DNA from 2 places in the Actinoplanes octamycinicus genome. Region 1 is predicted to be linked to the other one. Evidence: riboswitches for the same ligand, from Rfam matches in the RefSeq annotation. Region 1 holds a riboswitch; the other holds the start of a gene.
The links. A riboswitch is a leader RNA that binds a small molecule or an ion and turns the genes downstream of it on or off. The one in region 1 is predicted to bind thiamine pyrophosphate.
Positions count from the first base shown of each region.

Region 1 (3,391 bases):
CGGCCCGCGCGGTCAGCGACACCTCGGGGAGCCGGCCCGGGACGGTGACCCGCTCGGCACACACCAGCTCGTCGGCAGCGGAGGGGCGTACCGAAGGAGCCGGTCTGCCGACGGCCCGGCCCGGCACCCAGACGCCCTCGCCGGCGAGCTCGTCGCCGTGGGCCGCGAACACCGACTCGGGCGTGCCGTCGGCCCGCACCCCACCCCCCGGCGCCAGCACGACCACCCGGTCCACCAGCGGCAACGCCTCGGCCACCCGGTGCTCCACGATGATCAGCGTGGTGTCCGTGCCGGCGGTCCGGCCGATCGCGTCGCGGATCAGCGCGGCGCCGGCCGGGTCCAGGTTGGCGGTCGGCTCGTCGAGCAGCAGCAGACCGGGCCGCAGCGCGATCACCCCGGCGAGCGCCAGGCGCTGCGCCTCGCCGCCGGAGAGCGCATGGGTGGGGCGATCGTTCCGGTACGGGAAACCGACCCGGGTGAGAGCGTCGGCGACCCGGGGCCAGATGCCGGCCGCGGGCACTCCCCGATTCTCCAGGCCGAAGGCCACGTCGTCGCCGGAGCGGGCCATCACCAGCTGGGTCTGCGGATCCTGGAACAGGATGCCGACCCGGTCCCGGGCCTTGCGCGGCTCCAGCCCGTCGATCTCGATGCTGCCCTCGGCCTCGCCGGAGTCCTCCGGCAGCAGCCCGGCCAGCGCGGCCAGCAGGGTGCTCTTGCCGGCCCCGGAGGGACCCAGCAGGAGCACCCGCTCGCCACGCCGCACGTGCAGGTCCAGCCCGCGCACCGCCCAGGCGCGACGGCCCGCGTGCCGCCATCCGAACCCGCGCAGCAGAACCTCGGACATGAACTAGATCAGTGCCCGTTCCCGGCCGGCGGCGAACCGGTCGAGGACGCCGGTCGGGGCCAGCGCCCGGACCACCAGCCAGGCGCCGGCGCCGGCGACGACCGCGGCGCTGGCCACGGTGATCAGCGCGTACGGCACCCGGTAGCTCCACAGGGCGTAGTCGTAGGTCCAGACGAACCAGTCGAAGACCGCGGCGACCACGCCGGCCAGGGCGCCGGAGAGGACGCTGACCGGCAGGTTGAAGACCCGGTAGCGGAACATCGCGAAGGCCAGCTCGGCGCCGAGGCCCTGGACGGCGCCCTGGATGATCACCGTGGCGCCCCACTTGTTGCCGAGCAGCGCCGAGATGATCGCGGCGACGGTCTCGGTGAAGAACGCGGCGCCCGGCTTCCGGATGATCAGCCCGCTCAGCACGGCCGGCAGGAACCACATGCCGTAGAGCACCGACTGGGCCGGCGGGAAGAACAGGAACGCGTTCTCGGTGGCGGCCCAGACCGCGTCCCAGGCCCAGAAGATCACGCCGAACGCGACGGCGATGACCGAGGCGATCACGATGTCTATCGTGCGCCACTTGGTGGGGTTGTCCGTTTTCATGTACGCCTCCCAGCGTGTATGCACCGGGAGGAGACGCACGCCATGCGTGAACATGGCGCGGCTGGAGAAGACCGAACTTCCTGCGCTGGCATTACCCAGATCAGGTGCGAGGGTCTGCGGCCAGGCCGCACTCTCAGCGCTGTGCGCTCCCCTGTCGGATCGAATCCCGTCCGCGACGCGCTGTCCGCGCGATCCCGGCCGAGCTTCGTTGGATGTGCTTCGATGACGCTAACACCGGCGCATCGGTCCAGCACAGCGAGGGAGTGATCACATGCAGGTCAAGGCTCGCGGCCTGACGTTCGAGGTGACCGAAGGGGGTCCCGAGGACGGGCAGCCGGTGCTGCTGCTGCACGGTTTCCCGCAGGACCGCCGCGAGTTCGATCTCCTGCTGCCCCGGCTGCACGCGGCCGGCCTGCGCACCTACGCGATGGACCAGCGCGGCTACTCGCCCGGCGCCCGCCCGTCCGGCGCCGGCTCCTACCGGATCGGCGAGGCGGTGGCCGACGTGCTCGGCGTGCTGGACAGCCTCGGCATCGAGTCGGCGCACCTGGTCGGGCACGACTGGGGCGCCCAGGTGGCCTGGCTGGTGGCCGGCCGGCACCCGGAGCGGGTGCGGACGCTGACCGCGGTCTCGGTGCCGCACCCGCGGGCCATGATGCTGGCCCTGCGGGTCCGGCCGAGCCAGCAGGCCCGGCTGGCGTACTTCCAGCTGTTCCGCAGCCCGGTGGCGGAGAAGCTGCTGCTCGGCGGCGGCGCGCTGGTGCTGCGCCGGATGTTCGGCCCGATCGGGCCGCGCGCCGACCTCTACGTCAAGGCGATGCGCGAGCCGGGCCGGCTGACCGGCGGGCTGAACTGGTACCGCGCGTTCCGCACCGCGGACGTCGCCGACCTGGGCGAGATCACCGTGCCGACCACGTTCGTCTGGAGCGACCGGGACGGCGTGGTCGGGCTGACCGCCGTGCTGCGCACCGCCGACTGGGTGAGCGCCGACTATCAGCTGGTCGCGATCCGCGGGGTCAGTCACTGGGTGCCCGAGCAGGCGCCGGCCGAGCTGGCCGACGCGGTGCTGGCGCGGATCGGCGTTTGACCATGGCCGGGACGGGGAATGGCGGAGCACCATGGCCCCCTCGTCGAAGGAAACCGAAAAACAGCGTTGGGACCGGAACTTCGCGGACCTGTTGCAGGAGCTGCGGGTCGCTCAGACCGGCGTGCAGATCCTCTTCGCCTTCCTGCTGACCCTGCCGTTCTCCAGTGGCTTCCCCAAGGCCACCGCGTTCCAGAAGGACGTCTACATGGTGGCGCTGATCAGCGCCGCCTTCGCGACCGCGCTGATCATCTCGCCGGTGGCGTTCCACCGCGCCCTGTTCCGGCAGGGCCGCAAACCGGAGCTGGTCCGCTACTCGCACCGGATGGCCACCGGCGGGCTGGCCTGCATGCTGGTGTCGATGGTCAGCAGCGTCCTGCTGATCACCGACTACGTGCTGCACGCCCGCTGGGCGGTGATCCTGACCGTGGTGGCGGCCGGCTGGTTCCTGACCTTCTGGGCGATCCTGCCGATCACCCACCGCAACTGGGGCGAGGACGAGGACAAGGACGGTTTCGTCCTGGACGACACCCCGGCCGCGGTCAGCTCCGGGACGGGCGCAGACCGAGACGCCTGAGTTCCAGCTCGGCCAGCGCGTCCACGGCGGCCGCGTCGCCGTTGCGCCAGCTCTGCGCGATGTCCGGACCCAGCCGGGTCAGCTCGCCGAGCGGCCGGGAGGCCAGCGCCCGCAGCGCCAGCAGATCCCGGCCGGCCGGTTCGTCGCGGACCGCGGCGGCCACCGAGGCGCGCCGGATCCAGCGCAGCCGCAGCGGCAGCCAGAGGAAGAGCACCAGGGCGAGCGGCACCGCGATCGCCATCAGCGGCAGGATCAGCGCCAGCTTGTCGACCAGTTCCTGCTGCTGGTGGCC
Region 1 is NZ_JACHNB010000001.1:3,306,464-3,309,854, forward strand. Features, by position in the region: gene BJY16_RS14855 (ABC transporter ATP-binding protein) at 1-844, opposite strand, end outside; gene BJY16_RS14860 (ECF transporter S component) at 848-1,438, opposite strand; TPP riboswitch at 1,498-1,601, opposite strand; gene BJY16_RS14865 (alpha/beta fold hydrolase) at 1,710-2,525, shown strand; gene BJY16_RS14870 (DUF6328 family protein) at 2,557-3,099, shown strand; gene BJY16_RS14875 (hypothetical protein) at 3,065-3,391, opposite strand, start outside.

Region 2 (3,391 bases), 730 kb from region 1:
GGCGAGCCGGCCGGCATCACCGCGGCGCACCCGGCGTCGGCGAGGCGGCGGGCCAGGATCGGGTCGTCAGTGGTGTACGGCAGGACGGTGAACCCCTCCACGACCAGCGCCTCGGCTGCTTTCAGCAGCTCCACGCCGTCGGGCAGCAGGGTCCGTTCGTCGCCGATCACCTCCAGCTTGATCAGGTCGGTCTCGAACGCCTCGCGGGCCATCCGGGCCGTCTTGATCGCGTCGCCGGCGGTGTAGCAGCCGGCGGTGTTCGGCAGGATCCGCACCTTGAGCCGGTCCAGCATCGGCAGCAGCCCGGGACCGGCCGCCTCGACCCGCCGCAGCGCCACGGTGACCAGGTCGGTCCGCGAGGCGACGATCGCCTCCTCCAGCGCGGCGAGGCTGTTCGCGCCGCCGGTGCCGAGGATGAGTCCGTTCTCCGGCAACAGGTCCATGTCAGCCGCCCTGCGCGGCGGTCAGCACCTCGACCGCGTCGCCGTCGGACAGGTCGACCCGCTCCCAGGTGGAGCGCGGCACGACCGAGCCGTTGACGGCGACCGCGACGCCGCGGTGCGCGTCGGTGATCTCGGCGACCAGCGTGGCGACCGAGCAGGACTCGCTCCTGGTCTGTGGCCGGCCGTTGACGGTCAGGCGCATCCGAACCTCCCGGGGGTGAAGTCGTCGATGAGCGGGTCGGTTTCTCCGGTGAGCACCAGGTCGGCGATCAGGCGTGCGGTGATCGGCGCGAGCAGGATGCCGTTGCGGTGGTGCCCGGCGGCGACGACGACGTTGTCGCGGAGCGTGCCGAGGATCGGGGCGTTGTCCGGGGTGCCGGGGCGGTGCCCGACGGTGACCTCGGCGAGTTCGTGGTCGGCCAGGCCGGGGACCAGGTCGAGGGCGGCGCGCAGCAGGTCGTGGACGCCGCCGGCGGTGGGCTGCCGGTCGGTGCGTTCCTCCTGGGTGGCGCCGACCACGATCTCGCCGTCGGCGCGCGGCACCAGGTAGACGTGCCGGCCGTCGGCGGCGCCGTCGATCACGTGCCGGAGCAGCCCGGGCTCGCCGCGCAGCCGGAGGACCTGGCCTTTCACCGGCCGGATCGGCAGCCCGGTGAGCGCCGCCGTGCCACATCCGGCCGCCACCACGACGACGTCCGCGTCCACTTCGGAGAGATCGAGAACAGCCGCTTCGCGTACGCGTCCGTCCAGCGTCGCCCGCAACGCCCGGATCACCCGCCGCGGGTCGACCTGCAGCTCGGTCGGGGCGTGGACGCCGGCCCGGATCCGCGGGGAGAGCGCCGGTTCGTACTCCCGCACCTGCGAGCCGGTGAGCGGGGCCAGCTTCTGGTGCCGCCACTCCCGGCTCATCTCCGCGACGTCGTCCGCGGTCAGCGCCAGGCCGAGGGTCCCGGCGGTGTCGTAGCCGACCTCCCCGAGGTCCGCGGCGAACGCCGGCCACAGCTCGGCGGACGCCGCCAGCAGCCGTTCCAGCTGCGGGAACTCGAAGACCGACTCGCCTCCCGGGGCGAGCATCCCGGCGGCCACGTGCCAGGCGCCGCCGGTCCCGTCGGGCGCCGGGTCGTAGACCGTGACGTCCGCCCCGCGCCGCAGCAGCTCGGCGGCGACGCTGAGCCCGATGATGCCGCCGCCGACGATGCCGGCCCTCATGCCAGGGCCCGCAGGAACGCCCCGGCCGACCCGTGCGGGTCCGCGGTGAACGCGGCCACCGCGGCGATGCCGTGCGTCTTCAGCAGCGGGACCCGGTCCAGGGTGATCCCGCCGATCGCCAGCACCGGGGTCTCCGGGACGGCGGCGGCCACCTCGGCGACCCGGTCCGGGCCGAGCGGCGGCGGCAGTCCGTCCTTGGTGGACGTGGCGAAGGCGGGTCCGACGCCCAGGTACGTCGCGCCCTGGGCGACGGCGGCCCGCGCCGACTCCGGGGTCCGGCAGGTCGCGCCGATGACGGCGGCCGGGCCGAGCACCCGCCGGGCGGCGTCCACCGGCAGGTCGTCGGCGCCGAGGTGCACCCCGTCCGCGCCGGCCGCCAGCGCGACTCCGATCCGGTCGTTGACCAGGACCATCGCTCCGGCGGCTCGGCAGATGCCGACGGCGGCGGTGCTCACCTCGTACGCGAAACGGTCGTTGCTCTTGATCCTGATCTGCACCGCCACGCCGGGCTGCGCCACCCCGCGGACGACGTCGAGGTCGTCGGTGATGACGTGCAGCCTGGGGAACGACAAGGCGTCCATGACACGCTCCTCCCTGCGCCGGCATGACCCGGATCAGGTTCGACGGTCGGGGGCCGCATCAGCCCCCCTCTCAGCCCGGTGCCCGGACTCCCGTGGGTGTTGTTGTAACCGGACCCTAACCGGTCGTTGATGAGTCTGGCTAGCGCACGTCCCAAACTGGCTCGGGCACCTCGGTCACCTCGTTGTCGCTCCTGAACAGCACGAAGCGATCGAAGGACCGGGTGAACCAGCGGTCGTGGGTGACCGCAATCACCGTCCCGTCGAAGGCCTTCAGCCCCTCCTCGAGCGCCTCCGCGGAGGCCAGGTCCAGGTTGTCGGTCGGCTCGTCGAGCAGCAGCAACGTCGCCCCGGACAGCTCCAGCAACAGCACCAGGAACCGCGCCTGCTGGCCGCCGGAGAGGGTGCCGAAACGCTGGTCGCCCTGCGCGGACAGCTCGTAGCGGCTGAGGTGCTTCATCGCGCCGGCCCGGTCCATCCCGGACCGGTGCTCGTCGCCGCGCCAGAGGATCTCGACGAGCGTCTTCTCCATCAGCTCGGGCCGGTCGTGGGTCTGCGAGAAGTGGCCGGGCCGGACCCGCGCGCCGAGCCGCGCCACGCCGTTGTGCTTGACGTGCGCGAGCGGCGCGCCGTCGACCGGCCGGTGCTCCAGGTCGGGCTCGCTGCCGCCGGCCGCGAGCAGCCGCAGGAAGTGCGACTTGCCGCTGCCGTTCGCGCCGAGCACGGCGACCCGGTCGCCGTACCAGATCTCCAGGTCGAACGGGAAGGTCAGATCCTCCAGCTCGAGCTGCTCGCAGATGACCGCGCGCTTGCCGGTCCGGCCGCCGCGCAGGTTCATCCGGACCGACTGCTCCTTGGGCGGCAGCGGCGGCGGGCCGGCCTCCTCGAACTTGCGCAGCCGGGTCTGGGCCGCCTGGTACCGCGAGGCCAGCCCGTCGTTGTAGGCCGCCTTGTTCTTCAGCGTGAAGACCAGCTCGCGCAGCTTCTCGTGCTCCTCGTCCCAGCGCCGGCGCAGCTCCTCCATCCGCTCGTGCCGGTTCGACCGGGCCTCGTGCCAGGAGGCGAACCCGCCCGGATGCACCCACGCGCTGCCGCCCTCGACCGCGACCACCCGGTCGGCGGTCTGCGCCAGCAGCTCCCGGTCGTGCGAGACGTACATGA
Region 2 is NZ_JACHNB010000001.1:2,572,013-2,575,403, reverse strand. Features, by position in the region: gene BJY16_RS11685 (thiazole synthase) at 1-443, opposite strand, end outside; gene thiS (sulfur carrier protein ThiS) at 445-645, opposite strand; gene thiO (glycine oxidase ThiO) at 636-1,652, opposite strand; gene BJY16_RS11670 (thiamine phosphate synthase) at 1,649-2,233, opposite strand; TPP riboswitch at 2,227-2,337, opposite strand; gene BJY16_RS11665 (ABC-F family ATP-binding cassette domain-containing protein) at 2,373-3,391, opposite strand, start outside.
Region 2: it holds a riboswitch for thiamine pyrophosphate, as region 1 does, so the genes downstream of both, BJY16_RS11670 (thiamine phosphate synthase) here and BJY16_RS14860 (ECF transporter S component) in region 1, are expected to answer to the same signal.